Linked DNA regions of Anaerosoma tenue. The protein of the gene in region 2 interacts with the protein of the main gene of each other region in a pairwise test. Links are inferred from orthologs where the notes say so. Each region holds a gene or a part of one and is shown on either strand. Other genes may lie near its edges.

What was found.
Region 1: the proteins of ligA (region 2) and leuS interact in binary tests that used the Escherichia coli proteins (3 or more experiments, as listed by UniProt). The link is inferred for Anaerosoma tenue from one-to-one orthologs.

Annotation. Positions count from the first base shown.
Region 1 is NZ_JALNTY010000001.1:132,222-147,445, reverse strand. The notes cover bases 7,936-11,056. They hold leuS (leucine--tRNA ligase), read right to left. Parts: upstream 10,702-11,056; coding sequence 8,170-10,701; downstream 7,936-8,169. Other genes in these bases: MSB02_RS00745 (protease inhibitor I42 family protein), read right to left, coding at 10,796-11,056; MSB02_RS00755 (helix-hairpin-helix domain-containing protein), read right to left, coding at 7,936-8,061. Outside these bases: MSB02_RS00780 (cytochrome c3 family protein), read right to left, coding at 1-2,258; MSB02_RS00775 (cytochrome c3 family protein), read right to left, coding at 2,356-3,381; rpsT (30S ribosomal protein S20), read left to right, coding at 3,631-3,897; holA (DNA polymerase III subunit delta), read right to left, coding at 3,982-4,902; MSB02_RS00760 (DNA internalization-related competence protein ComEC/Rec2), read right to left, coding at 4,799-7,258; more of MSB02_RS00755, read right to left, coding at 7,384-7,935; more of MSB02_RS00745, read right to left, coding at 11,057-11,191; MSB02_RS00735 (FAD-binding and (Fe-S)-binding domain-containing protein), read right to left, coding at 11,426-14,557; MSB02_RS00730 (DMT family transporter), read right to left, coding at 14,698-15,224.
Region 2 is NZ_JALNTY010000003.1:156,005-171,026, reverse strand. Bases 3,887-6,805 are described here. They hold ligA (NAD-dependent DNA ligase LigA), read left to right. Parts: upstream 3,887-4,240; coding sequence 4,241-6,370; downstream 6,371-6,805. Other genes in these bases: MSB02_RS08430 (CPBP family intramembrane glutamic endopeptidase), read left to right, coding at 6,750-6,805; MSB02_RS08440 (DUF2469 family protein), read left to right, coding at 3,941-4,234; MSB02_RS08445 (UPF0280 family protein), read left to right, coding at 3,887-3,899. In the rest of the region: lpdA (dihydrolipoyl dehydrogenase), read left to right, coding at 1-1,175; lipA (lipoyl synthase), read left to right, coding at 1,175-2,047; MSB02_RS08450 (GGDEF domain-containing protein), read right to left, coding at 2,058-3,101; more of MSB02_RS08445, read left to right, coding at 3,201-3,886; more of MSB02_RS08430, read left to right, coding at 6,806-7,487; MSB02_RS08425 (hypothetical protein), read left to right, coding at 7,513-7,818; MSB02_RS08420 (hypothetical protein), read left to right, coding at 7,901-8,128; Asp-tRNA(Asn)/Glu-tRNA(Gln) amidotransferase subunit GatC, read left to right, coding at 8,292-8,594; Asp-tRNA(Asn)/Glu-tRNA(Gln) amidotransferase subunit GatA, read left to right, coding at 8,591-10,075; MSB02_RS08405 (NHL repeat-containing protein), read left to right, coding at 10,202-10,636; MSB02_RS08400 (cell wall-binding repeat-containing protein), read left to right, coding at 10,655-12,124; Asp-tRNA(Asn)/Glu-tRNA(Gln) amidotransferase subunit GatB, read left to right, coding at 12,266-13,831; MSB02_RS08390 (hypothetical protein), read left to right, coding at 13,929-14,213; MSB02_RS08385 (hypothetical protein), read right to left, coding at 14,601-14,936. UniProt on the Escherichia coli protein: DNA ligase that catalyzes the formation of phosphodiester linkages between 5'-phosphoryl and 3'-hydroxyl groups in double-stranded DNA using NAD as a coenzyme and as the energy source for the reaction.

The DNA.
Region 1 (15,224 bases), on a different replicon or contig from region 2:
TGCAGCAGCGTGCGCAGCCGAGACCCGTCCATCGAGCGAACCTGATCGATCGCCCCAGCGTCGGTGATCGGTGTGCCGGGTGCCGACGGTGTGGGCATGGCGCTCGACTGCCATGCCGCGAAACCCTCGCTGGTGGTGCTCAAGCCGAGATACCCGAGCGTGCCCGTGAGACCCGCGTGACCCGATGCGCCGTACGCCGCAGTACCCTGATAGGAGTAGTCGGCCGGGTAGGACAGGCCGGCGACATCGTGACAGCCGTGGCACAGGTCCGCACCGGACGCCCTCAGGTACTGTCCGCCGGCCCCTCCGTGCGGATCGTGGCAGTTCTGGCAGGAGCCCGTCGCCGAGTCGGACGTGGGCCATCCCGTTGCGGCGACGCTTGAGACCGCCACCGAGGAGTGTCTGGTCATGCCGTACGCCGCGCCACCCGAATACCCGCCTGATGCGTCTGCGTGACACGCGAGGCAGAGGCTCTGGTCGTTGCCCGTTGCGGCTGCACCCGCCACGTCTCCCACCTTTGCCAGCGAGCTGGACACGGAACCGTGCGAGACGTGGCAGGCGAGACAGGCGATCGTGCCGCCCGTTGTGGAAAGCGAGGCGTGAGGCGTCCCCTCAAGGAGCGTCTTGTGGTCACCACCGGTGCTGCTGTAGTAGCCGTTCACGTAGTAGTTGACGCGGCGGTTGCTGCTCGGTCCGTGGCAGGTCCAGCAGTACGCGTTGCCGGGCGCGGTTCCGGCGCCGCCTTGCACGTAACCGCCTGTAGCAGGGTCCCACGCCCTGAGCAGCCCGGGGGAATCGGATGACGTGCCGTGGGGATCGTGGCACAGCGTGCAGTAGAAACCGCCGTTGGCCACCGGGTGACGCGAGGACATCGCCGGCACGCTCTGCCCCGCCACGTCGAAGAACTCCGCCTGCACGTTGTCGCCTTCGCCGCTGCGAGGCGGGTCGGCGGCATCGGCGTTACCGTGACAGTTGTAGCAGACCTGGGGGTCCCGGGTGTCGTACCGGACAGACGAACCGGGATACGTGCTGAGGTCGTGACAGACGCCGGAGCAGTAGTCGCTGGCCTCGGCGTTGGTGCCGTGAGGCGACGGGGAGCCGGGAGTCCATGCCGAGAAGTGATCCACCGAGCCGGTGATGTAGCCACCCTCGGCGATGATGTGGTCGGCTCCGGAAACCCACGCGCCGTCATCGAACGTGAACAGACCCGCCGCCCGAAGCAACGCGTCAGAGACCTGGAAATGCGTCACCGCCAGGTCGAACGCCACCGACAGGAGCACAGGCTTCCCAAGCGGGCCGGACGGTTCGATGTCGTAGATGCCGGCGAACGCGAGGATACCGCCGACCGGGGACCCGGATACCTCCCGGACGTTCACGGTCGTCGTCTCCTCGTACGCGCCTGCGGGGAATGCCAGGACGATCTCGCCGTTGGAGGACCGGATCGTGTACCCGTCCACGCCTACCTCTGCCGTCGCCTCCACCACTGCGTTACGCACGATCGCGCTGTTCTCGCCCTGCCCGCCGGGGCCCTCGGCATGGACGCGGTAGTACGCCGTGCCCGTGGACTCGACCGCATGACGGATCTCCCGTACACCACCGTCGGCCGAGCGCACCTCCTCGTACGGTCCTTCCGGAGAAAGGGCACGGGAGAGCACGATGGCGCTCACGTCACCACCATCGTCAGGCAGGTCGAACCGCACGATGTCCGTCATGTCACCAGAGACGCACGTTACGGCGGTGACAACGCCTGGCGCAGCCGGCGTCGACGGCGGCTCTGCCGGTGCGTCCGGATCATCGCCGGGGTCCGCGCCCGGGTCGGCGGGCTCCTCGCCAGGGTCAGTGGGGGTATCAGCAGGATCGTCCGGCTCGTCACCGGAACCGGGGGGATCATCGCCGGGATCAGCGGGCTCGTCGGCTGGATCGGCAGGATCCTCGGCCGGATCATCGGAGCCCTCCGCCGGATCGCCGGGCGCCGGGGACTCGGCCTCCCCTGCATCGACATCGGGAATCACCGCTGCGACGGGTGGCGGCTCCACCGCGATCGCGTCGCCGGATCGTGTCACGCCATCGGAGGGCATAGGGGACTCCTGAAGCGAGTGCACCTCCGCGTCGAGGGAACCGCCGCCGATCCGCGCGTCAGCGACCGCATCGTCACTCACTGGCCCATCCTGTGACGGCGTGCTGTCGCCCGGCGCCACAAGCAGGACCACCGCCAGCGCGATCGCCAGCGCCACGAACGACCGGACCGCAATACGCATAGCGCCTGAACGCTTCATCATCTCTTCCCTTGCGAGTCTCGCAGCACCGTCTTCCGGTCCGGTCATCCATTCACGCCCGGCCAACACCTTCAGTCGTCTAAGGCAGTCCCGTCACCGGGTGGCAGTTCGTGCAGAGGTCGTCGTACTGCTCAACCAACAGCATGTCGTTGGTCGTCTGATGCGGGAACGTGACGAAGACCGGGTTCACGGGTGTGTTCCAGGGTTCGGTCCCCCGCATCGTGTAATCGGCACTGAACACGGTTTCCACGTCTCGGGCGTCCTCGTGGCACTGCTGGCACATGGGATCACGCCGGTCGACCTCCTCGATCCGCCCGTCACCGGCAGACTCCACAGGTGCCATCAGGTAACCGCTGTTCGTGCGACCCATGCCTGTAGCCACTCCCCCGGTGAGCGCCTCGCGCCAGGAGTCGTCCGTACGGATCGTTGAGCGAACGTCCCCGTAGCCCCACGACGAATCGCCGTCCACAGGATGGTTGACGGTCGTGCCCGACCCGGAGTGGCGCTCATCGTGACAGGCTGCGCACCAGAGCGCTCCGTACTCGGGAACGGAGTCCGGCACCCCGGAACGTACGTCGTTGCGAAGCAGGCAGTCTGAGATGACGTACTCATCCGCTGCGTACGCGCGACCACTGTCCCGCAAGAAAGGAGCGACCGTGTTCGAACCGTGTACGGAGTGGCAGTCGGAGCACCCAAGCGCGCTGCCCAGGGCGCTCGATCCGCCCGGGACGATGTCGGTTACCTCCACACGGTGCTCGGCGGCCACGGTGCCCCCATGAGCCTCGATCGTAGAGTAGACGCCGATCGAGCTCCCGGTGCCGTCATGGCACATGATGCACATCCCGGTCACCGTGGTGGTACGCAGCAACACCACCGAATCACTCGGCGACTTGTGCACCACGTGACACAACTGACACTTGTTCGTGCTGGTGAGGTAGCCTCCATGCGGTCCACTGCCGTCCCATTCCGCGGTACCGCCCGAGCTCGTGGCCGAGTGGCAGTGGTCGCAGTCCTCCGCGGCCAGTGGAGAGGGCGCGGGATCCCAGTCGGGATAGGCCGCCGCAGGGCGAGACGATGCAGCCCAGAAGATCGTCATGACAAGCACGACGGCCAACGGGAGGACCCGTCCTTCTCGCAGGCGTGACATGTTGGCGGGAGTCCCCCTCGACGTCCATGCGGACGCTAAGTGTCTCTCATATTCGTTAACCTTACTCGAAGATAATGCAAACTACGTGCCGTGTTGTCCAGACGGCTGTCCGGTAGCACCGCCCGAGCGCGTGTGCTATCCTTGCGCGGTTCGTACGCACCCCACTGCGACGGGCACCATCGTTATGAGGCTGGAGGAACAACCGACGTGGCAAACATCAAGAGCCAGAAGAAGCGCATCCTCACCAACGAGAAGGCGCGCATCCGCAACAAGGCGGTCCGTTCGGGGCTGAAGACCGCGATCAAGAAGGTCGACGCGGCCGTGGCCGCCGGCGACAAGAGCGCGGCCCTCGAGGCGGCTCACGCCGCCAACCGCGCGCTCGACAAGGCCGCAAGCAAGGGTGTCATCCACCCCAACCAGGCGGCCAACCGCAAGTCGGGCGTGATGACCAAGGTGAACGGCATGGACGCCTGACGCCTCACCGCACCGCGTGTCACGAAGGGCCGGGAGATTCCCGGCCCTTCGTCATGTCCGCCCCGGCTTCGCGCCGAGCGCTCGCTAACCATCACCATCGCGACACAGATCCACCAGCCACCGCTCGAACAGCAGGCGGGGCTCTCCCCGTCCCGACTTCATCCGGGCTTCCATCTCTGCCGCGGCGCGCAGCGCGCGAGACAAATCCTCCGGCTCGTAGCGACGTGCCTGCCGGAGCGCACGCTGCACCTGCCACTCGGCCATCCCCACCTCACGCTGTATCGTCGGCGTGTCAGCGTTCCGATCGGCCAGGGCCCGTACGCTGAGAAGCGTGCGGATATGCCGCACCGTCATAGCGTGGACGCCCATGATGTCGTCGCCGCTACCCAGCAGGTCGCCCAGCAGGTCAAGAGCGGGACCGCACTCGCGTGCACCCACTGCGTCAAGGAACTCGAATATCGAAACCGGGGCGGTCTCCACCACCACGCTCGTAACGTCGTCGCGCGTGATCTCCGACCGCTCGCCCGCATAGGCGATGATCTTGTCCGCCTCGATCTCCAGGCGGCGCAGGTCGCGGCCGACCGACCGCACCAACGCCTCGGCCCCGTCGCGGTCGAGTCGCCGGCCCTTGTCCTCGAACAGCCCTATCACCCACGCTGGATACTCGCTGCGTCGGGGCGCCTTGTACTCGGCCGCCCCGCCTTGAGCGGCGACGGCCTTCAGCAGCTTGCTGTCCTTGCGCATCTTCCCCGCCACGAGCACAAGGCACGTCGTTGGAGAGGGGTCTGCAGCATACCCGGCAAGGACCGCCTGGTCTGCCGCCTTCATCCGGTCGACGCCGTGCACCACCACAAGCCGGCGCTCGGATGCGAAGGGCAGCGTGTTCGCCGCTGCAACCACGTCACCCGCATCCGCGTTCTCGCCCTGGAACGCCTCGAAGTTGAACTCGAGGTCGGCGACCTCGGCTATGCGCCCACGGAGACGGTGGAGGGCGCGCTCGAGCAGCAGGTCCTCTTCTCCGTATATGAGATAGACCGGCTTGAGGTCCTCGAGACCCTTCACGACCATTGAGCGCCTCCGGGTGTGGTGCCGACGTATACGCGACGGGTACGGCATGCTCCCCTCGCGAGATGCCCATTCTCGCACGAAGGGCGGTGCGGCTTCCACGACGCTGCGACCTCACCCGGTAGCCGTTCGTCCCGACTTCCACGACAACGTCACCCTGGCGGTCCGTGCGCCACACCACGCACCCGGCGTCATCGAGCATCTCGATGACGGAGGCACATGGGTGCCCGAAGTCGTTGCCCTCTCCCACGCTGATCAAAGCGTCGTGCGGACGAATCAGGTCGAGCGCCTCCTGCGTGAGCCCGTTGTCGCTGCCGTGGTGGGGCACCTTGAGCACCTCCACACAGCCCAGGTCCCCGGCAGCGGCGATACCGGCCAGCGCGGTGTGCTCCGCATCGCCTGTGAGCAGCGCGTCGAACCCGCCCCGGCGCACCCGGAGCACGACGCTCGTGTCGTTGGTGCTGAGCTCCTCCCGTGCTTCCCGGGGAGGCCACACCACATCCACAGTGGCTGCGCCGAGCCGCCACGAATCCCCCGCCGAGACGCCCCGCACCGTCTCCGGCCCCACCACCCGCGACACGACGCTGTCCGGCGCGGTGAACCCCTCGGCGACGATACCGGGGACCGCAGTCCAGCCGATGTCCGTCACGCCACGCAGGCCGCCGACCCCTCCGGTGTGATCGTCGTGCGCATGCGTGAGCACCAGCACATCCACAGTACGCACGCCTTCGCGCGCCAACGCGCTCCTGAGCACGGTGTCATCAGGGCCGGTGTCAACGAGCATGGTCCGCCCGCCATCACGTACGAGGATGGCGTCGCCCTGTCCGATGTCGAGCACGGTGATCGACATATCCCGCGACGCCGGCGGGCCAAGGGCCGCAGCAAGCGAACACGCGACCGCACCCGCGACGAACAAACGCCCCTGGACCGCGCTCCGCGGGCGCGGCCACCGCAGCCACACCAGCATCGCGCCGAGCACGGGCCCCGCGACCACCAATGGGCCTCCTCCGAGCGCGATGGCCGCGCCCGGCACACCGGCAAGGTGGCTCGAGATCCACGCGGTGAACGACAGCAGCGCCGAGGAGACCCGCATCAGCAGCATGGCCGGTCCGGGTAGCGCCTCGAGCGCCACTGAAGCGGCGAGACCCGCCCAAAGCGCCACCGAGATGAGCGGGCCCGCGTAGCCATTCGCGATCGGCGCCATCAGCGAGACCATCCCGAAGCACGAGGCGATGACCGGCACCGTCACCACCTGCGCCACCAGCGTGAGTGCGAGTGCGGCCATCACCGGGCGAAAGGGCGCCGGCGTCCCCGCTGTGGCCCACTCCGTGGCGAGCGAACCGAACAGGAACAGGCTCCCCACGGCAAGCACGGAGAGCTGGAACCCGACGTCGTAGACCGACCACGGCTCCAGCGCCAGGACGCTCACCACCGCCACAGCAAGCGACGCCATGCCGTCGGTGCGACGTCCGGACAACTGAGCGATGCCGCCCACGCCAAGCATCATCAGCGAGCGCAACGCCGAGTACGCCATCCCGGTGACCGCCGCATACGCCCCACCCGCTGCGACGGTCAACAGCACGAGCGGCTTGCGACGGACGCGCAGCGCACCACCGACGAGCGCTACCGCCCCGCATGCGAGCGCGAGGTGCGAGCCGGACACGGCCACCAGATGCGTGAGACCGAGAACGCGGAACTCCTCGTCGGCCTCGGTCCCGTACAGCCGCCGGCGGTCTCCCAACACGATCCCTTCGAGCAGGTCGCCGCCCACACCCGGTATCGCGTGCATCTCCTCGAGCACACGCGCTCGCCACGCGAAAAGCGGGCCGGTCACGCCCGGTCGCCAATCCCCGACTTCAGCCCGCCACGCACTGCCGGTGGCGCAGGCCCCGGTCCGCGCGACACGTCGTGACCACCCCTCGGCCAGCGGCAGCGGCTCGAGCACTGCCGAGAAGCGCACGGTGCGACCCAGGTCCGGCACCTCGGCTTCCTGCGGCCAGTACACGCGCACGCGTGCGCCATCGAGCGGTCCGCCGGTCAGGCGCACCCGCAGGCTGGCGCCGTACGCCCCGGGCATGGGATCCGCCTCGACGTGACCCACCCACTCACGCGCGCCGCAGTCACGCACGAGCATGCTCTGCCGATGCCATCCATAGCCCTGCGCACCCGACACGATCGACCCCGCCAACAGACCGGTGGCCAGGAGCGCGACGATCTGCCGGACCGAGGGGCGCACCACGGCTGCGACTCCACCCGCTGCGCAAGCCGCGGCCGCGCACAGCGCGATGCTCGCCAACGACCCTCCCGAGAGGATCCGCCAGACACCCTGCTCGCCCAGGCAGCATCCGACCCAGACCGCCGTAGCGAACCAGGCGATCGGAGGGATCGAGGGCCGTGCGGACGGACGCGCCCCATGCGGCGTCACCCCGTGCTCACCTGGTCCCGCATCGCCTCGAGCTTCTTGGCGCCGATGCCCGGCACGCGCATCAGGTCCTCGGGAGCGGCGAACGGGCCGTTGGCCTCACGATCGTCCACGATCTTCTGCGCGGTCGCGGGACCCACTCCGGGCAACGTCTCCAGCTCGGCCACGGTCGCGCGGTTGATGTCGACCACACCGGCCGCCGATACCGCGCCCGCCGACGCCCCGGCACCCCACTCCGGTCCGCCTTCGGCGTCCCCGGAGAGCCCGGCCTCGACCTCCTCGAGGGTGGGTATGTAGATGCGTTCGCCGTCCGCGATGATGCGCGCGAGGTTCACCGCATCGGAGGCGGCGGAACCCAGCGCACCTCCGGCTGCCGCCACCGCATCCGCCACCCGGTCTCCGGGCGACATCGTGTAGACCCCCGGCCTGAGGACGGCTCCCGTCACGTGCACCACGAGCTCGGGCTCCGGCGAAGCCGTCCCGGGCAGGCTCGGCTCCGCCACGTCCTCGGCTTCTGTCGCGAAGGACACCTCCGGCGCAGGGGCTGTCGGCCAGAAGCGCCACAACGCAAGCGCCGCCATGAGCGCCAGCACCACCACACCAGCGCCGACGGCACGAGGCGGCAGGCGCTCCAGACCCGCCCGGGCAAGGATCTCCCGTACCCGGTCGGACTCCATGAACGACAACGGACGCCCCCCTTCCGCAGTGGACTGAGGGGCGTCCGGGTGATGCTGTGATGCTATCCGAACGGCCTGAACGTCACCTGACCGTCAGGTCAACCATATCTAACCGGCGACCACGCTCACGAGCTTGCCGGGAACGACCACGACCTTGCGCACGGTCAGGCCTTCGATCTGCTCGGCCACCCGCGGAACGTTGAGAGCGGCCTCCCGCACCGTGGCCTCGTCGGCGTCCGCGGCCACGACGACCTTGCCACGCACCTTGCCGTTCACCTGCACGACGATCTCCACCTCGTCGGCGGCAGCGAGCGCCTCGTCGAACGTGACCCACGCCTCACGGTGCACCGAGCCCGCGTGACCCAGCACCTCACGCCACAGTTCCTCGGCCATGTGGGGCGCGTACGGGGCGATCAGCAACGTGAGCACCTCGGCCACCTCGCGCTCGAGCGCCGCATCGCGAGCCGCGTCTGCCGCCGTGCGGTGATAGTCGGTCGCCGCGTTCAGCAACTCCATCATCGCCGAGAGCGCGGTATTGAAGCCGAACCGCTCGATGTCACCGGTGACCTTGCCGGCCACGCGATGCCGCTCTCGCAGCAACGCCTTGGCGGCGTCATCGGCGGCATCCGCCGCACTGCCGCCACCGGCAGCGACATCGTCAACGTACCGCCAGAGCCGGCTTAGGAACCGGTACATGCCCTCGAGACCGTCCTGGTTCCAGTCGAGGTCCTTGTCGGGCGGCGCCATGAACAGGATGAATGCGCGCAGCGCGTCAGCGCCGTAGCGGGCGATCATGTCCTCGGGCGCCACCACGTTGCCTTTGGACTTGCTCATCGTCTCGCCGTCCTTCTTCACCATGCCCTGCGTGAGCAGGTTGGTGAACGGCTCGCGCGCCGCGGTGAGCCCCATGTCGGCGAAGACCTTGGTGAAGAATCGCGAGTAAAGCAGATGCAGGATCGCGTGTTCGATGCCGCCGATGTACTGATCCACCGGCATCCAGTAGTCGGCGTTCTCGCGGCTGAACAGCGCCTCGTCGTTCCGTGCGTCACTGTAGCGGAAGTAGTACCAGCTGGAGCAGGTGAACGTGTCCATCGTGTCGGTCTCACGCCTGGCGGCGCCACCGCACGCGGGACAGGTGGTCTCGTAGAACTCGGGGTGATCCGCCAGCGTCTCGCCTTTGGTGATGTCCACGTCCATCGGCAGCACCACGGGCAACTGGTCCTCGGGCACCGGCACGAGACCGCACGCAGGGCAGTGGACCGCGGGGATGGGGTTCCCCCAGTACCGCTGTCGACTGATGAGCCAGTCACGCAGACGGAAGTTCACCGAGAACCGGCCTCTACCTTCCGAGGCGAGCCACTCGGTCACGGCACGCATGCCCTCGGAATCCTTGCCGCCGGCCATGCCGGTGAACGCGCCCGACTGCACCATCACGCCGTCCCCGGCGAACGCTTCGTCCCACGGCACGTCGTCCATCACGCGGTCTGCCACCGTGCCGAGCTCATCGAGCAGCGGATCATCGGTCGCGAGCACCACAGGCGGGATCGGCAGGCCGTACTTTCGCGCGAACTCGAAGTCGCGCTCGTCGCCGCAGGGCACGGCCATCACGGCGCCGGTGCCATACTCCATCAACACGTAGTTGCTCACCCATACGGGCACCTTCTCGCCGTTCACGGGATTGATGACGTAGCGTCCCGTGAACGCGCCGACCTTCTCCGCCTCGCCGCTTGCGCGCTCCACTGCCGTCTCGCGGGCTGTAGCCCGGACGACTTCCTGCACCGCGTCGACGTACTCGGTCCCCTCGGTCAACACGCCTACCAACGGGTGCTCGGGCGCAAGCAGGAAGAACGTGCACCCGAAGAGCGTGTCCGGACGCGTGGTGAAGACGGTGATCATCTCGCCACTCGGCTCACCAGAGGCGTCACAGAGCTCGAACTCCACCTCTGCGCCCTCGGAGCGGCCGATCCAGTTGGCCTGCATCGTCTTCACGCGCTCGGGCCAGCCGGTGAGCGTATCCAGATCGTCGAGAAGCTCCTGCGCGTAATCGGTGATCTTGAAGTACCACTGTTCGAGATCGCGCTTCTCGACCACGCTCTTGCAGCGCCAGCACACGCCGTCGCCGATCACCTGCTCGTTGGCGAGCACGGTCTTGCATGAGGGACACCAGTTCACGGGAGACTTCTTGCGCTCCACGAGCCCGCGCTCCCAGAACTTCAGGAAGATCCACTGGCCCCAGCGGTAGTAGTCCACGTCGCACGACTTCACCGTGCGGTCCCAGTCGTAGCTGAAGCCCATCCGCTTGAACGACGCCGCCTGCTTGTCGATGTTGGCGTACGTCCACTCGGCCGGATGCGTGCTGCTCTTGATCGCGGCGTTCTCGGCCGGCAGGCCGAACGCATCCCACCCGATGGGGTGCAGCACGTTCCTGCCGCGCATCGTCCAGTACCGCGCCACCACGTCGCCGATGGAGTAGTTGCGGACATGCCCCATGTGGATGTCGCCCGAAGGGTACGGGAACATCTCGAGGATGTACTTCTTCGGCTTGTCCGGGTCCTCGGTGACCGAGTAGAGCCCCTCGGCATCCCAGGCGGCCTGCCACTTCTCCTCGATCGCGTGCGGATCGTACGGTCTGTTGCTCACGAGCGTCCTCGCCTCCATGCGTGGGTACCCACGCATGATAGCCGAGTGTGCCCGCCGAGCGAAACGCCACCGCCCGCGCATGCCGAGGGCGCTGTCACTCCTCCACAACGACCGTCACTGAGAACGTGTCCTCCGGCTGCACGCTCTCGAACGCCCGGGCATACTCCAGCTCGAGCGTACCCTCACCCGTGCCGACCACATCGTAGGTGAGCGTCTGCACACCGCGGGCGCCAAGCGCGTCCGACTCCGGCTCGAACACGGGCTCTCCTCGCGCCTCCAGCACTCCCGGGACCGACGCCTCGAGCCATGTGTAGCCGGTCGTGGGGTTGCTGTCGAGCTCCACCGTCAACGTGCCACCATCACGCACCGTCACGGTTCCGCCGTCGTCTTCGCCGGTGACCGTCACATCCGCCGCGGCAGAACAACCCGCGGCTGAAAGCAGCGCACCTGCAACGGCTGCGGCGGTCAGGATCCGCATGAACCGCATCATCTGAACCACCTCCCTGGACGTTCATTCCCATATGACGCAACGAAGCCCGCCGGGGTTCCGACGGGCTTCGTATCAGTTATCTGGTGGAGCCAAGGGGGATCGAACCCCTGACCTCATGGCTGCCAGCCATGCGCTCTCCCAGCTGAGCTATGGCCCCACATCTGGGTCGCCTTCCGGCGCGAGCGACAGTATATCATCCTCGCCGCACCGGTCAATCTTCGCAGGCCGTGTGCGCTACGACTCCTGCACCGTGGCGCGTGACGCCTGTGCGCACGGCGACTCGCCTGCGGGCACGTCACGCTCCCACTCATGCTTGATGTAGCACAGCATCTTGGGTACGAAGTCGTCCATGATCAGCGGCAGCATGTTGGGCAGCAGCGCATCCATCGTCTTGGGCAGCAGGTCGGGCATGAGCTCTTCCATGTCCTCCGGCAGCGGCCCCACGCGGCGCGAGACTTCCTCAAGCATCGCCGGCATGACCTTGGGCATCATCGACGGCATCATCTTCGGCATCATGGCGGGCATCATCTTGCCCATCATCGCCAGGCCGTCCGGCACCGCACGCGCCGCGCGCATCATCGGCAGCATCGCGGGCGGCATCGCCTTCATCATGTCCGGCAGCATGGCGACCATGATGCTCGTGATCGACTCGGGCTTCATGAGCCAGATGAACTTCTCGAAGTAGCCCCACATCTCCTTGGCGTACGGGCTCGGATCCTCATGCGCGATGCCGAGGCCGTCCATCGCCACGTGCGCGAGGTCGATGACCTCCATCGGGATGTCGCGCTTGTCGGCCGAGTCGCGCAGCTGCACCTGGCAGCACGGGCAGAGCGCCACCATCGCGTCGGCTTGCACGTCGACCGCCTCGTCCAGACGCATCTTGCCGAGTTCGGGGGCCACCGGCGTCTCGCCGATGAGCGTGAGCACCGAGCCGCAGCACAGACCCTCTTCCCGGTTGTGCTCCATCTCGACGAGCTCCACGCCCGGGATCGCCTTGAGCATATCGCGCGGCGGCTCGTAGTTGCCCTGCGCACGACCCATGTGGCACGAGTCGTGGAACGTGAGCTTCTTGTCCACCTCGTGCGTGAACTCCAGCGCTCCCTCAGCGATCGCGTCGGCCACCATCTCCGAGTAGTGCTTCACCTCGAACTCGTACGCCTCCCCGCGCTCGGCGGCGATGTCGGCGTAGAGCTCCTTCCACACGAGCCCGCACGCGGGACATGACGTCACGATCGTCTTGGCGCCGCGCTTCCGCGCCTCGGCGGTGTTGTGCTCGTAGATCTCCTCGAAGACGTCCCACTTGCCGGAGACCTTCATCGGGATGCCGCAGCACGCCTCATCGGTACCCATGTAGTTGAACTTCACGCCCGCGGCGTCGAGCAGCTCCACCGACGACTTGGCCACGTCGGTGTTCACGTAGCTTGCGGTGCAGCCCGCGAAGTACAGCACATCCGATGTGGGGTCGATCTTCTCGGCGATGTGCTCGGGCATCCAGTCGGCACGCTTCTCGCGCTTGCCCGCCCAGATGTTGAGCTGCCCCTGCAGCGCCGCGCCCATCATCTCGAACGGCGGGAAGGTCATGCGACCTTCCTCGTGGATGAGCTGGCCGCGCATCGACATCCAGGAGTGCTCCACCGGCAGCTGCAGCTGGCAGCGGGTGTTGCAGACCTCGCAGGTGGTGCACACGAGGAAGGTGTCCACCATCTTCTGGTCGATCTTCTCCCGGCCCTCGATAACCTCCTTGAGGTATGCGTACTTCCCGCGCGGCGAGTGGCTCATCCAGCCGCGCACGCTGTACTCCTCGCAGGTGGGCACGCAGTAGCCGCACTGGGCGCACGCGTAGCTGTAGAAGGCCACGTCGCCGGGTACGCCGTTCTTGGTCTCGAGCGACTCGACCTTGTCGGGCGGAGTGGCGAGATTGGCGATGGGGCGCACGACTGGCTCGAAGGCCAGCGCGAGTTTCATGAAGCCGTTGAGCAGGCTCGTACCGAGGACCTTCTTCGGGTTGAGCAGGTCGCCCGGGTCCTTGGCGCGCTTGAACGCCTCCAGGGCCGCGATCTTGGCCTGGCCGAGGACCTTCTTACCCTCCTGCCGGAAGTACAGACCCGTGGAGTACGCGCCGCCGCGGTGCTCGTTGGCGATCTTGATCACCACGAGCGACAGGGCGAATGCGATGTTGAACGCGAGCGAGCGCTCGTCGTGCGGGATGAAGCCGAGCAGGACCACCTTGTCACCCTTGCCGAGCATGCCCTCCAGCACGAACGGCTGCTTCACGCGTGAATCGATCTTGCCGAGCACCTCGCCGAGCTGGTCGAGCGGCACGACGACCTCGGTGGGCACGATCGACGGTCCCACGCGCTTGAGGCGCATCGGCGCGAAGCGGAGCTCCCATTCGTGCTCGGCCGCCTCGGCGTCGAGCTCGGTACCGCCTGCGGCCTCGAGGATCGCGCGCAGCGGCGCATCGATCGCCTCGTGACGCGACGCCGGGTACGCGATCACCACGAGGAACTCCTCGGGCAGCACGGGCTCATAGTGCTCGTGCGCCATCTCGTACGGGTGACCATGGCGATGCGGGAGGGTCTTCTTGAGCTTGATCGACTCGGGATTGAGGAACGTGAGCGACCAGATCGGCAGCTTCTCGGCCGAGATCGCGGAGAGCGCCTTCTGCAGCGCTTCGTTCGTGGGGAGCGCGAGGACGCGGTGCACTTCGTCCTCGAGGGCGCGGATGCCGATCTCCATCTCGGTGATGATGCCGGTGATGCCCTCGGCATCGGCGACGATCTGCTCGAGCTCTTCGCCGGTGTACTCCTTCACGGCGCCGTCGAGATGCACGACACGCGCCGAGTGAACGCTCTCCTTGAAGAAGCCGTGCTCGTAGCTTCCGAATCCGGCGCCGCCCTGGGCGAACCAGCCGGCCACCGTGGAGGACGGCAACGACGACGGGTACAGCAGCAGGTCGAGCCCCTTGCGGTTGAGCTGCTTCTGCAGCGGCTCCCAAAGCGTCCCGCCGAAGACGCGCACGGTCATCCGCTCCGCGTCCACCGAGATAAGACCGCCCATGGCCGACATATCCGCCACGATCGCGCCTTCCACCGGAAGCACGCCACCGTAACCGGATGTCGACATCCCGCGCGGCACCACCGGCACGCGCTCGGCGCGCGCCACCCGCATGAGCGCCACGACCTCGTCCTCGCTCACCGGGCGCACGATCGCGCCAGCGATCCCGGTGGGTACGAGCGGCTTGATCAGCCGGGGCATCGCCCCGATGTCCGAGGAGTAGAGCTTGCGCTCAACGCGATCGGTACGCATCCGATCACCGAAGATCTCCCCGAGTTGTCTCTCGACCCGTTCGCTTACCGCAGCCATACGTGGTCCTTCCCGTGCCGGCATCAGTGGTTCTCAGCCCACGGGTACCACGCGTGCCGATACCTCATGGGGTATCCCAACGATACCCCCCCTGGTATCACGCGTCAACGGGTACGCGCACGTTGCTCCCCCGCCCATTCTCAGGGGCCGTCGTCCTCCACGATCAGCGGCGGACCCTCGATCGACGGTTCCAGCGCCACCTCGGCGTCACCGGCGGTCCGGGCGCCCACTACCTCGGCCACGACCATCCCTGCCAGGATGAGCGCGCTGCCGGCCAGGCCGCCTATTCCGAGCCGCTCGCCCGCGAGCCACCCGAAGACCCCGCCGAACGCGGGCTCCATGATGAGGATGAGCGCGGTCTTGGCGGGGGACAAGAACCGCTGAGCGTACGTCTGGATCGCGTAGGCCACCGCCGAGGCGAACACACCGGTGAGCACGAGCGCGGCCCAGACGCCACCGTCTCCCGGCATGCCACGCGGCTCGGTGAGCAGCGAGATCGCACCGGTCACGATGCCTACGGTGGCAAGCTGCACAAGCGTGAGCGGCTGCACCTCGTGCTTCCTGCCCACGCCGCCGAGCACGATCATGTGCGCCGCATAAGCGAAGGCGCACAACAGCACCCGTGTGTCGCCGATGTTCCACTCCCCGCCCCCGCCGCCTGAAAGCA
Region 2 (15,022 bases):
GCGTCGATGTCCCTGCGCTGCGCTCGCGTAAGGAGCGCGTGGTCGACGAGCTGGTGGGACAGGTCGAATCGAGCGCGAAGCGGCTGAAGGTCAAGGTCGTCACCGGTGAGGGCCGGCTTGCCGGCCCCAAGGCGGTGGAGGTGACCGCCCCTGACGGGGCGACCGAGACGATCGCCGGCGACGCGCTGATCCTCGCCACCGGCTCGACCGTCTTCAGGCTTCCCGACATCGATCACGACCTCGAGGGCGTGTGGACCAGCGACGACGCGGTCTCGCTCTCGGAGATACCCAAGGACATCGTCATCATCGGTGGCGGCGTCATCGGACTCGAGTTCGCGTGCGCGTACGCGGCGTTCGGCAGCGTGGTCACGGTGGTCGAGTTGATGGAGCAGGTCCTGCCGGGTAACGACAAGCGCGTGGTGCGCCAGACCCAGGCCGCGCTCGAGGCGCTGGGGGTGGAGTTCCATCTTGGAGATGCCGTCTCCTTGGTGGAGCGGCACGACGGCCGGATGCGGAGCACGCTGCGCAGCGGGGCGGCGATCGAGAGCGACGTGGTGATGAGCGCGGTGGGCCGCATGCCCAACGCCGCCGGATTCGGTTACGAAGAGGCGGGCATCGAGTTCGACCGCCGCGCTGTGGCCGTGGACGAGCATCTCCGCACGAACATCCCCGGCGTGTACGCCGTCGGCGACGTCATCGGCGGCATGATGCTCGCGCACGTGGCCGAGGAGGAGGGCGTCATCGCGGCGCGGAACGCCGTGGCCGAGTCCGAGCACGGAGCCGGAGCCGGGCTTGAGAGCGTCCGTTACGACTGCATACCGGCATGCGTGTACACGTTCCCCGAGGTCGCCACCGTGGGATCGTCACGTGACTCGGCGAAGGAGCGCGGCATCGACGCGGTCCAGGCCATCGCCAAGTTCGCGGCGAACGGAAAGGCGCTCGGCGAAGGGGAGAGCGACGGGTTCGTGCAACTGGTCGCGGAGAAGGGCAGCGGCCGCATAGCGGGCTGCCAGATCGTGGGTCCCCACGCGGTCGAGACGATCCATGAGGTCGCCGTGGCGATGCGCCATGACCTCACCGTCCGCCAACTCGCCGAGACGGTTCACGCTCACCCCACCGTCTCCGAGGTCATCCGTATGGCGTGCGCTGACGCCGCCGGGAAGTGCGGCTGCTAGTGGCCTACGAGCACGGCTCTTCGGCCCGGCGTCTGCCGGCATGGCTCCGCCGTCCCATCGCGCACGGTGGCGAATACGTCGCCGTGGAGGGCCTGCTCGAGGAGCTGCATCTCTCAACGGTATGCCGCGAGGCGAAGTGCCCCAACCGCGGGGAGTGCTACGCGAGCGGCACCGCCACCTTCCTGATCGCCGGTGACGTGTGCACGCGCGGCTGCACGTTCTGCGCGGTGGAGTCGCGTTCCCCGCTGCCCCTTGATAAGGGCGAGCCCGCCCGCGTTGCCGAGGCCGTGGCGCGCATGGGCCTGCGTCACGCGGTGATCACCATGGTCACCAGGGACGATCTGGACGATGGGGCGGCTGCCCATGTGGTGGCCACGATCGAGGCGGTACGCGCGGCATCTCCCGCGACGGCGGTCGAGGTGCTCGTGAGCGACTTCGCGGGTGAGGAGCGTGCGATTGACGCCGTCGTCGATGCGCGTCCCGACGTCTTCAACCACAACGTGGAGACCGTGCCGCGGCTGTACCCGTCGGTGCGTCCTGGCGCGGACTACGGGAGGAGCCTGGGCGTTCTGGCCCGGGCGCATTCGCGCGCCTCGGACATGCCGGTCAAATCGGGGATGATGCTCGGCCTCGGGGAGACCCACGACGAGGTCGTGGACGTGATGCGCGACCTGCGGGAGGCCGGATGCGATCTCCTGACGCTCGGCCAGTATCTGCGTCCGAGCGCCCGGCACCTGCCAGTGGCCGCGTTCGTGGAGCCTGACGAATTCACCGCCCTGGCGCGTGAGGCCCGCCGCCTGGGATTCGCGGGTGTGGCGAGCGCGCCGTTCGTGCGCTCGAGTTATCACGCGGCCGAGCTCGCGGAGATGTGACGGCTGTCGTTCAGACCCGTTCGACGGTGAGCGGATCGGCCGCCCGGTCGCGGCCGGCGCTCTTGGCGCTGTAGAGTGCCTGGTCGGCCGCCGCGAGCAGGCTCTCTACACGGTACGGCGGGCTGCCGGCGACGTCGTGCGCCACCGCGCTGCCGATGCTCACCGTGAGCGGGATGGCAGAGCCATCATCGGCGCTGACGCTCACCTGCCGGATCGCCTCGACGATACGGTTCGCAAGATCCACGCATTCGCTGACGCCGGTCTCCGGGGCGATCACGGCGAACTCGTCGCCGCCGTATCGGACGACGAGGTCGGACGCCCGTGTGACATGGCGCATGGCCTGGGCGATCGACGCGAGCGCGCGGTCGCCGACGGCGTGGCCGTGCGTGTCGTTGATGTCCTTGAAGCGGTCGATGTCGATGAGGAGCACCGCGAGAGGGTGCCCGTACCGGGCCGACCATGCGGTCCACTGTGGCAGGTGCGTGTAGAGCGCTCTGCGGTTGTAGAGTCCCGTCAGCGCGTCGTGGGTGGCGTAGACGGACAGCCGCCGGTTGTCCCTCCAGGAGCGCGACAACGAGGATGCCAGGAGCGCGGCAAGGGAGTCGTCGGGGTAGCGCGCGGCGATCTCGTTCACGAGCCGCTGGATGTGCGCCTGGTAGGCCGCGTGGCGATGCTCCGACTGTGCGGGTTCGGTCAACTCGATGAGTTCGCTGAAGACCGGGTCGATCATGAAGAACTCCACACGCGCGGCGAGTGCGAGCATCCTCTCCACGTCGAGCTCGCCGATCGAGCCGAGGTCGATACGTGAGAGTTCGTCGTGCACGTCGGTCAGGCGCTCCGCGAGTCCGGTGGTGTCGTTCACGAGGTCGGGGAGGAGCCCGTGCTCCCATGCCTCGAGCAGCCCTTCCCACCATCCGGTGTGCTGGGCTTCGTCCGCGGCAAGGCGTGAGAAGGTAGTGGCGAGCCCGGGCTCCGGGCACTGCTCGGCAAGTGCCGCGTAGAGCCGCTCGGCGAACCGGTCCATCTTCACGCACACGTCCAGGATCTCTCGCATGTCAGGAGCCCTTCGTCGACACCTCTTCTGTCCAGTGTATCCCCGCAGGACTGATACCATGAACCCATGCGATGGGAGCCAAGGACATACCGCCTGGACATGGACGCCGCCGGCCTCGTCTCGTTCACCTGCGCGCAGGGCGAGACGGACCTTCATGTGAGCGCCCGCACCGACCTGCGCGGTGAGACGGAGACGCTCGTAGCGGGGCTCCGGGCCGACCTCGAGGGCCATATCTCGGCTCACCCCCGTTGGGCCGAGAGTTACGTGCCGGTCGACGCCGGGGAGGGGGCGCCTGAGATAGTCCGAGCGATGTCAGCCGCCGCGCGGGAAGCCGGGACCGGTCCGATGGCAGCGGTCGCGGGCGCGATCGCTGAGCGGGTCGCCCGGGGTCTGCAGACGCGTTCGCGTGAGGTGATCGTGGAGAACGGTGGCGATCTGTACCTCTGCGGGGAGATGCCGAGGCGTGTCCTCGTGGTGGCGGGCGGCTCCCCGCTCTCGGGCAGGGTCGCCGTCCATCTCGATGCCGCCGACCTCCCGGTGGCCGTATGCACATCATCGGGGAAAGTAGGGCATAGTGTGAGCCTCGGCACTGCGCACGCGGTGACGGTGCTTGCCGATGACGGCGCGCTGGCGGACGCGGTGGCCACGGCCGCCGGGAACGTGGTGCACGGCGCCGACGATGTGGAGCGCGCGCTCGACCGGGCGATGAGCGTGAGAGGCGTGCGGGGAGCAGTGGTGATCGCGGGCGACCGCGTGGGCTTCCGCGGCCGTGTGAACGTGGGGCCCGCTGACCGCTGAGCAGGACCGGCCGTGGTCTTACACGACTAAGGGGTGGACAGATGGACAGCATCGACGAGCTGGATATGTTCGAGGCCGACCGGCGGCTTGCCCTGTACAACGAGTACCGAGATGCCGCTCGTGTCTTCACCTACTACATCGAGACGGAGCTCCGCGCATACCTCGCCAACGGTGTGGATGTGGAGCCCGTGAACGGTCCGGGCGGGCTGTACTTCAAGGTCACGCTCACGGACGTGTGGATCTACGAAGCGGAGCGGATGAACCGTTTCGTTCCCGAGGCCGTCATCTACTCGGTGAACGACGTGCACGTGCAGACGCTCAAGGGCGAGGAGTAGTCGCAGATGACGGCCAGCGACCTGCCGGTCCCGGACTCTCCTGAACAGGCGGCTCAGCGCGCGGAGAGGCTTCGCGAGGAGATCCGGCGTCACGCGTGGCGCTACTATGCGCTCGACGCTCCCGAGATATCCGATGCCGCATACGACGGCCTGGTACGTGAGCTCGAGGCGATCGAAGACGCGTATCCGCAGCTCGTCACCCCCGACTCACCCACGCAGCGCGTAGGGGCGCCGCCGCTGGAGGCGTTCGCGCCCGTGGAGCATGCCGAGCGGATGTACTCGCTGGACAACGCCATGGACCTGGACGAGCTCGACGCGTGGCTCGAGCGTGTGGGCCGCGAGACAGGGGGCACGGACGTCGCCTTCATGTGCGAGCTGAAGATCGACGGCAGCTCGCTCGCACTCACGTACGAGGACGGGGCCCTCCTCCGCGCGGCGACACGAGGCGACGGCACCACCGGCGAGGACGTCACGGCGAACGTCCGCACGATCAAGGATGTGCCCCTGCGCCTTGTTCCTCGGCAGGCAGCCGAAGCCGAGGCGGCGACGGGTGGCGTGACCTCGGCCATCGACCGCCTTGAGGTGCGGGGCGAGGTCTATATGCCGAAGCGCAGCTTCGAGCGTCTCAACGCCGAGCAGGAGGACGCCGGACTGCAGCCCTATGCCAATCCCCGCAATGCCGCCGCCGGCGCTGTTCGTCAGAAGGACCCGGCCGTCACCGCCTCACGTGATCTCGCCACGTTCATGTACCAGGTGGTCGATCCGCGCCGACTGGGTCTCTCGGGGCAGAGCGAGGCTCTTGAGTGGCTCCGCGACGCAGGCTTCCGGGTCAACCCGGACATCGAGCTGTGCGGATCGGCGGAAGAGGTGCGCGCGTTCTGCCGGGCCGCTGTCGAGCGCAGGGGCGACCTCCCCTACGAGATCGACGGCGTCGTCGTGAAGGTGGACTCCTTCGCCCTGCAGTCTGAGTTGGGGTTCACGAGCAAGGCGCCGCGCTGGGCCATCGCCTTCAAGTTCCCTCCCGAGGAGAAGACTACCGTTCTGCGCGACATCCGTGTACAGGTGGGCCGCACGGGAGCCCTCACACCGGTAGCCGAGTTCGATCCCGTGCTCGTGGCGGGTTCCACCATCGCTCGTGCCACGCTCCACAACGAGGACGAGGTGCGCCGCAAGGGTGTGCGCATCGGGGACACCATCATCGTTCGAAAGGCCGGAGACGTGATTCCCGAGGTCGTGGGCCCCGTGGAGCGCCTTCGCGACGGGACCGAGCGTGTGTGGCGCATGCCTGCCACGTGCCCGAGCTGCGGTCATGAAGTGTGGCGCGAAGAGGGCGAGGTGGTGCCCCGGTGCACCAACGCCGGCTGTCCCGCACAGCGGCTCGAGCGCCTCGGCCATTGGGCGTCGCGGGGTGCGCTCGACATCGACGGCATGGGCACCGAGATCATCTCGCGGCTCGTGGAGCACGGACTGCTGCACGACGTCGCCGACTACTACTCGCTCAGCTTCGAGGACCTTGCGTCTCTCGATCTCGGGAGGGTCAAGAAGGACGGCTCGCCGGTGCTGTTGGGTGAGACGGTCGCGCGGAAGCTGATCGCGAGCATCGAAGCGAGCAAGGACCGGCCTCTGAAGCGGCTCGTCTTCGGCCTCGGGATACGGCACGTGGGCACGACGGTGGCCGAGGCGCTTGCCGGTGCGTTCGGGACGCTCGATGCACTGCTCGGCGCGTCGGAGGATGACCTCGCGGCGGTGGATCAGGTGGGTCCGGCGATCGCCGGGTCGGTGCGCGCGTTCGCGGACAACCCCGCCAACATGGATATCGTGGAGCGGTTGAAGGCGGCCGGCGTGAGGACGGCGGATGAGGGCACGGGTCCGCGGCGCGAGCAGACGCTTGCGGGAACCACCTGGGTGCTGACCGGCGCACTGGATCGCCTCACGCGGGCTGACGCGACCGCGGCGCTCAAGGAGCTCGGAGCCAAGGTGAGCGGCAGCGTCAGCAAGAAGACGTCCTACGTCGTCGTGGGTGCCGACCCGGGCAGCAAGTACGACGATGCGCTTCGCCTCGGTGTGCGGGTGCTATCAGAAGACGAGTTGATGGAGACGCTGGAAGACGGCGCGATACCGGGGGACGCCACGTGATGTCGCCTCTCGCCCGACGATGTGACCGGGTGCGGGCGTCGTGAAGCAGAGGCCACCGCTCTCGCTCAACCCACGCGCGTGCGACCGTTGCGGCGCGTGTCTCGCCGTCTGCCCGCATGACGCTCTCCGGGTGGGCAGGACGTACCTGCAGGTCGACTGGAAGCGGTGCGACGGGTGCGGCGCCTGCGCGAAGGCATGCCCTCGTCGCGCGATCGTGTCGAGGCCGGAACAGCGGACCGCCGGTGCGGGCGGGGAGCGGTCGCGCCCGGAGCCCGCGCCGCGCAAGAGAAGCGGCGCGACAGCAACGGCATCAGGCACGCCGCGCGCGAGGAGCGCCCAGGCCCGGAAGGAGACGGCCGCGCGGAAAGAGGCGGCCGCCGTGAAGCGAACTTCCAGGGGCGGGTCGCGCGGCGGTTTCCAGTGGACGCTTCTCGAGGCGGCGGCGATGCTATCGGTCACCTTCTCGATGTTCATGGTGAAGGAGGCGCTGTCGAGCATCGGGTGGGTCGAGACGCTCGGGCCGGGCGCCCGATTGCCGTTGCGGGTGTCGGTCCTTGCGCTCTACTACGCCGCGCAGATCGGGGTGATCGTCTGGCTTGTGCGACGAAGGGGAGGGGACGTTCTGGCCGCGCTCGGCCTCCGGCATGAGTCGCGGACGTTCCGCGGTGTGGCCGTCTCGGTCGGCCTGGTGATCGGCGGTCTCGCCCTCACGCGTTCGGTGGCCTCGGCGTACGCCTACGTCACACGTGAGATCGGGCTGCTCCCGCGCTCGGGCACCGACATGCTGACGCTCTTCGGCAACGACGAGGTGGGCCTCGTCCTGGCGATCCTCATGGTGGTGCTCGTGGGTCCCGTGGTGGAAGAGGCGGTGTTCCGGGGCGCGCTGCAGGAGGGCATCGCGGCGCGAGCGGGCATGTGGCCCGGGATCGTCCTTCAGGCGGCGCTGTTCGCGGCTTTCCACCGCAGTTGGTGGCTGCTGTTCCCGATGTTCGTGCTCGGTGTGGTCTTGGGGTGGCTGGCCGAGCGGACCGACAGCCTGTGGCCGCCGATCGCGCTCCATGCGCTCTACAACGCTATCACCGTGGCTGCCGTGTTCCTGGTGTCGGGCGCCGCCTGACGGGGATATAGCTTATGGAGTGTCCTTGCTCTCCAGGGGGGTGGCCGTCATGACGGAGTGCGAGCATCTCGTCACGTGCGCGTTCTTCCACGACCGACTGGCGAAGATGCCCTCGATGTCGCTCATGCTCAGACAGCGGTACTGCGAGGGCGAGTGGGCCGACAACACGCGGTGTGCCCGGCGGATCGTGGCCGTGAAGGTGGGTCTCGGCGATGTGCCGGACGACCTGTACCCGGCGGAGGTCTACCGGGTGAAAGGCATCACCGGCGTGCCGGCGAGCACGATCGTGCGTGGAGGGCCGGGTGCTGGAAGAGGTGAAGACGACCTCTGATTTTGCTTGGGGTAATCGGGGTATTCCCGTATACTAAGGGTCAGCCGGAATGTCTGAGCCGAGACCGACAGGGGGGACCCCGATGGCCGACTGCGAATGCCTGCCCAAGTGCCCGTTCTTTCATGACCAGATGAGCAACATGCCCTCGACAGCCGAGCTGGTGAAGAAGCAGTACTGCTCGGGACCGAACGCCGACAACATGAAGTGCGCGCGGCACATGGTCTTCGTGGTGCTGGGCCGCGACGGCGTACCGTCGGACCTGTACCCGTCGGAAGCGGGGCGTGCCGACAGGATCCTCGCGGGGCGGTAACACATCGATCTCACTGCGTCGTGGTGCGCTTGCAGTGCCGAACGCCCGGGTGGTCCCGATACGGACCGCCGGGCGTTCTTCCATGTGGCTGGCTCGGGTATGATGGGACGCGTTCATCACCGCAGCCCGTGCGGTTGCGTACCACCTACAGGAGGCTCCCCGTATGGCGATCACCGAGTCGGATGTCTGTCACGTAGCGATGCTTGCCCGTCTGGCGCTGACGAACGAGCAGGTGGATACGCTGACGGCCGAGCTCGATTCGCTGCTGGGCCATATCGACGAGTTGCGGAGACTGGACCTCGAGGGGGTCGAGCCGACCGCGCATCCGCTTGCGATGACCAACAGGACGCGCGCTGACGTGGTGCGGCCGGGCCTTTCGCGCGAGGACGCGCTCAGGAACGCGCCGGAGACTGACGGTACCGCCTTCGTGGTGCCCGCGATCACGGGCGGGGAGGATGCTTCATGAGCACCCTCGACCTCTCGGCTCTCAGTGCGCGGCAGGTCCGTGATGGGATCGTCGCTGGCGATCACTCCGCACGCGAGGTGGTGGACGCCGCGTACGCACGCGTCGAGGCGCTGGATGACCGCGTGCACGCGTTCCTGCAGCTCACGCCGGAGCTGGCGTACGAGGCGGCCGAGCGTGTCGACGCCGCCCGCGCCGCCGGGAATCCGCTCCCGCCGCTCGCTGGTGTGCCCGCGGGCCTCAAAGACAACATGAACCTGCTCGGTACGCGTACGACCTGCGGGAGCCGCATGCTCGAGACCTACGAGAGCGTGTACGATTGCACGGCCGTCAGGCGCCTGCTCGACGCGGGCGCGCTTCCCATTGGGAAGTGCAACATGGACGAGTTCGCGTTCGGCTCGTCGACCGAGAACTCGGCGTTCGGGCCCACACGCAACCCATGGGACCTGGATCGCGTGCCCGGGGGCTCCTCGGGCGGGAGCGCCGCGTGCGTGGCGGCAGGGATGACCAGCATCTCTCTCGGCAGCGACACGGGCGGCTCGATCAGGCAGCCCGGCGCGCTCACCGGGACCGTTGCCCTGAAGCCCACGTACGGACGCGTCAGCCGCTACGGCATCGTGGCGTTCGGCTCTTCGCTCGACCAGATCGGACCGTTCGGCACGTCGGTGGAGGACGTGGCACTGGCGCTCGAGGCGATCGCCGGCGAAGACCCCATGGACGCCACGTCGTCACCGGAGCCGGTCGTTCCGTACGGGTCTCTCCTCGAGGGGGGCGTTGCCGGACTCCGCGTGGGTCTCGTCACCGACATGCTCGAGATGGACGGCTGCGGCCGGGAGATACGTGCGAGCGTCGCGGCCGCCGCGGAGACCTTCGCTTCGCTCGGCGCCGAGGTGGGAGAGGTGGATCTGCCGAGTGCGAAGCACGGGCTGTCCGCATACTACGTGATCGGGCCGGCAGAGGCCTCATCCAACCTCGCTCGCTTCGACGGCATCCGGTACGGTCTGCGCGTTCCCGATGCGGAGGACGTGACGGACCTCTACGCGCGTTCACGCGCCGAAGGGTTCGGTCCGGAGACCATCCGCAGGATCATGCTCGGCACGTATGCGTTGTCGGCGGGCTACTACGATGCCTACTACGGGCAGGCGCAGAAGGCCCGGACACGGATCATCGAGGACTTCCGCTCGGCGTTCGAGCGCTTCGACGTGCTTCTCACCCCCACCACGCCTGAGGTGGCGTTCACCTTCGGCGAGAAGTCTGATCCGTTCACGATGTACCTCAACGATGTGTACACGATACCGGTGAACCTTGCCGGGAACTGCGCGATCAGTGTGCCAAGCGGAGTCTGTCCGGGGACAGGACTGCCGATCGGGCTGCAGATCATCGGCGACCACTTCGCCGAGACGACGATCCTGCGTGCGGCTGCGGCGTTCGAGGCGGCCACGGGCTTCGATCCGGTTCCGCCAACGGTGCGCGCGCTGGCCTGATGCGACGCCGGGAAACCGGACGTTCGACGTAGCGCTCCAGTGCCTGGAGCATGTGCGATGCGGGTACATCACCCATAGGGGTTGGGTGCACCCGCGTGCGCGGGCGCCTGGGCATGGGGGTGCGTCATGAAGCGATCGCTTCGCCTTCTGGCACTGTCGTTCCTTTCCACCACGGTCATGTTCGCGGTGATGCCTGCCCCCGGGGCCGTCGCGGTGCCGGTTACGGGTGTGACCTGGGAACGGAACTGGGGTAGCGAGGGCGCGCTCGACGGGCAGTTCAGCGGTCCGCTGGACGTCGAGGTGGACAAGTGGGGCCACGTCTACGTGACCGGTGTGTCGGATCCCGCGGACCGGCGAGTGCAGGTCTTCGATCCCGACGGCGCGTTCCTTGGCAAGACGTCGGTGGGATGGGCGGGGCAGCCGCTCTCATCGCCGAGGTCGCTCGCGTGCGACCGCTGGGGGAACGTGTACGTGGGGCAGATGGGCAACGGGGGGCTGGTCAACCGTTATCAGGCGCTGCTTGCGAATCCGAGTCCGCCGTTCGACGAGGCGGCGAGTTGAACGACCATCGACGCCCCCGTGGGTCTCGGGGCTTCGCTTGACGGTCATGTGTATCTTACGGACACGCTGCTCGGCAACCTCCAGATCTGGAACACGTACGGAGACGGGTGCGGGACATGGCTTCCCGAGGGCACCCCCACCACCGGTATCGACGTCTCGGAGGACGGGCTGATCCACACCACCACCGGGACGATGGGCGGCCTGACCGAGTCGGTGGTCGTCTACGATGGGGATCCGCTCGTGCCGGTGCTCAGCTGGGGTGGCCACGGCATCGCGTACGGTGACTTCCTGACGCCTGCGAGCGTGGCGGTCGACCCCGTCGGCCGGTCGTTCGTGGTGGAGACCGACGGGCACCGCGTCCAGGTGTTCGATGCCGCAGGAGGGACGGAGCGGGTCTTCGCCTCCTTCGGCTCCGGTGACGTGCAGGTCTCGCATCCGCGTGGCATCGCCCTCGGTCCCGACCGGACGGTCTACATCGCCGACACGGCGAACCACCGCATCTCCAAGTGGAGCGTTGCGGTGGCTACCGAGGAGACCGAGGTGGCGGGAGCGGATCGCTTCCTGACGGCGGTGGAGGCCTCACGGATGGCGTATCCGGTGGATGGAAGTGTCGACATCGTGGTCTTGGCCACCGCGTTCAACTGGCCCGACGCCCTCGGGGGCACCGCATTGGCCGGCACGGTCCAGGGCCCGCTGCTGCTCACGCCTCCGGACGCGTTGCCTTCGGCGGTTGCAGCCGAGATCACGCGGCTCGCCCCGAAGCGGGTCTACGTCCTCGGCGGTACCGCGGCGGTGAGCGATGACGTGCTGAAGGCCGCCAAGGCGCTCACCTCCATGGACATCGCCACGCGGCTCGACGGCGCCGACCGCTACGAGACCGCCATCGAGATCGCGGCCGAGGTGAAGGCGATGCGCGGCTCTCTCTACGACGGGACCGCGTTCGTGTGCACGGGCGCCGACTTCCCCGACGCCTTGTCGGCCGCACCGATAGCGGCGGCGAACGGCTGGCCGATCTACCTCACGCCCACGGACGCCCTTCCGGGTGATGTGGCTGACGCCATGATCCGTAACGACTGGGGCGGCAATCCGTCGAACCACGGCTACATCATCGGAGGCACGGCGGTCGTGAGCACGGGGGTGGCCGACACGCTCGACGCATCGCCGTTCATGGGCTTCATGCGCATCTGGGGTCCCAACCGCTATGCGACGTCCGCGGAGGTCGCAACGGTGGGCTTCGATGGTCTCGGCATGCTGATGTCGCGCCCGGCGCTCACGACAGGCGAGGACTTCCCCGACGCGCTCGCCGGCGGGGTGCTGCAGGGCAACGACTGCTGCCCGGTGCTTCTCACGCGCGGCACCAGCCTCAGTCCGGATGCGGGCGCGGTGCTCTCGGAGCACAAGGACATGATCTACGAGATCAGATACCTGGGCGGAGCGCAGGTTCTCACCGGACCGGTCCGTGCTTCGGCGCGCGCTCTCCTCTGGTGACGCCGATTCTCTCAGCGCTCGGACGCGGCAGGTCGGTCCTTGGTGGCCGGCCTGCCGCGTCGTATGGGCCAGACGTCGGTCCGCTCAGGTAGAATCGGAGCCGTACGCCGCACATCTCGCACCCATGAGGGGAGTCCCGTCTTGCCGAAAGACCGTCTGCTCGACGTGCTCGAACGCTACGAGGCCGTCATCGGTCTCGAGATCCATACCGAGATCACCGCCGCGGACACGAAGATGTTCTGCGGATGCCCGGTCGCTTTCGGCGGCGAGCCCAATACGCGGGTGTGCCCGGTGTGCCTCGGCATGCCCGGCGCACTGCCGGTGCCCAACGAGGCGGCCATCGAGTGGACGGTTCTGGCCGGGCTCGCCACCGAGTGCGATATCGCGCTCTGGAGCCAGTTCCACCGCAAGCAGTACTTCTATCCCGACATGCCCAAGGATTACCAGATCTCCCAGTACGACCTGCCGTTCTGCTCGGGTGGCGTGATCGATGTCGAGGTCGACGGGCCGGGTGTGGCCGAGCGGCTGGACCTGGGCGGCGGCGTTGCGGCCGACGGTCCGACGCCTGTGGCCGAGGACGGTGGCTATCGCGTGCCGATCGGCATCACGCGGATCCACCTCGAGGAGGACACGGGCAAGATGGTGCACGTGGGCGGCTCGGAAGGCCGCATCGCTGGCGCCACGCACTCGCTTGTGGACTTCAACCGCGCTGGCACGCCGCTCATGGAGCTCGTGAGCGAGCCCGATATCCGCACGCCGGAGGAGGCGCGGCGCTTTGCCCAGAAGCTGCGGAGCATCTGGCTCGCGCTCGGTGTGAGCGACTGCAGCATGGAGGAAGGCTCCATGCGCGTGGACGGCAACGTGTCGATCAGGCCGCGCGGCCGGGCCGAGTTCGGCACCAAGACCGAGATCAAGAACATGAACTCGTTCAAGGCGCTCCACGACGCGCTCGCCTACGAGATCGTGCGTCAGGCGGACCTGCTGGACGCCGGGGAGGCCGTGGTCCAGGAGACGCGCCACTGGGACGCAACCGCGCGCCGCACGAGCGGCCTGCGCAGCAAGGAAGAGGCGCACGACTACCGGTACTTCCCCGAGCCAGACATGGTGCCGTTCAGCTTCGAGCCCCAGTGGATCGCGTCGCTGGCGGCGCGGTTGCCTGAGCTGCCCGACGCGCGCCGCGACCGGTACATGGCCGAGTACGTCCTACCCAAGGCCGACGCGACGATGCTCGCCGCGGATACCGCGACGGGCTGCTACTTCGACGCCGCCGTGGAGATCGCCGGCGCCGACCGCGCCAAGCAGGTGGCCAACTGGATGCTCGGTGACCTGACGGCGCACCTGAATGCCGCGGGGATCGCCATCGGCGAGGCGCGTGTGACGCCAGCGATGCTGGCCGAGCTCATCGGGCTCGTCGAGGACGGGGCCATCAGCGGCAAGCAGGCCAAGCAGGTCTTCGCCGAGGCCGCCGGGACCGGTGACGCGCCTGGCGCGATCGTCGAAGCGCGTGGGATGAAGCAGGTCTCGGATACCGGCGCGATCGAAACGGTCGCCGAGGCGGTGCTTGCGGCGCATCCGGACGAAGTGGCCAGCTATCGCGCGGGCAAGACCGCAGTCATAGGGTTCTTCGTGGGCCAGGTCATGCGCGAGATGCGCGGCCAGGGCAATCCGGCCGTCGTGAACGAGGTCCTCCTGCGCCTCCTCGGCTGAGTACGCTGCGGCGTCCGTGTCATACCCCCCTGCTAGGGTCCTGTCAGGGGCCAGGAGTAGTGCGGCTGGACGGCCGCCGATCCAGGGGAGTGGTGTCATGGACATGTATCAGCACGACGCACGGGGGCGGGATCCGGAGTCGCAGGCGAGAGGAGCGCCTTCTGATCTGCAGCACGCCACGTTCCGCACGCCCGAGCATCTGGACACGTTGCTGGAGGCACATGCCTCCATCGTGTCGGAGATCCGCACAAGGGTGGCGCATCCAGACATCGATGGCACTGAGTTGGTGGCCCTCGCGAAGGCTGTGGCCGCTCTTGACGCCGTGATCGAACTCGTTGCCGAGGGGGTCGAGGGAGAAGCGAACGCCCCGACACGTGTGTAGTGGTCCGTTCGGACCCAGGAGAAGCCGTTCAGCATCCTCTATGTGCCATTCGGGGCTACAGAACGACCGTTCGGCGGCAATCTCTGCAATCGTGCGAAATTCGCTTGCAGCGACCGAGCAGGTGTCGTAGAGTGGGGTCGTCCCGAGAGGTCGAACCGGGCGAACCGCCAAAAGCGGCGTACCAGTAGCTGCCGGCGGGGTGTGTAGGCGGATGGCTTCGCGAAAGCTGGTCAGAGCCTTGCAGGCCCCAACGGTGTGAAACGGGAAGTCGCGGAGTAGTGGGTCTCGCTGGTGAGGTTTCTCGGGACACCTCTATTCTGAGACCAATAGCGCACAGACGAACGCCCGGCCTGCCTGAGACCGGGCGTTCGTCTGTGCCGTACCGCGTCAGTCTCCCAGCACCGCGTCCACTTCGCGCTCGCCCACCGACTTCAGCACCTGCGCTCTCGCAAGTGGATCGAGCGAGGCGAGCTCGTGGTGGATGAGGTCCTCGGCTTCCATGATCCGCTCCGCGCGGACATCGATCACGACATCCGACAGCAGGACGGCGCCCACGGCGAAGATGGCGCCGGGGATCGCCCACGCGAAGAACCCGCGGCGCTTGCTCATAAGCATGACTGCTGCGGCAAGAAGGCCGCCAGCCACGAACCCCGCTGCGAGCCCGGTCTCAACGCGCGACTCCTCCGGAACGGCTTCGCGCCACCGGTCGATGGCTTCCATCATCCGCACCTCCTCGTATCCGTCGTCAGGTCCGTACTCTCTATGTTCCCTCCCGAGCGGCCTTCATCGCCGCCCCCGCGTTCTGTGCG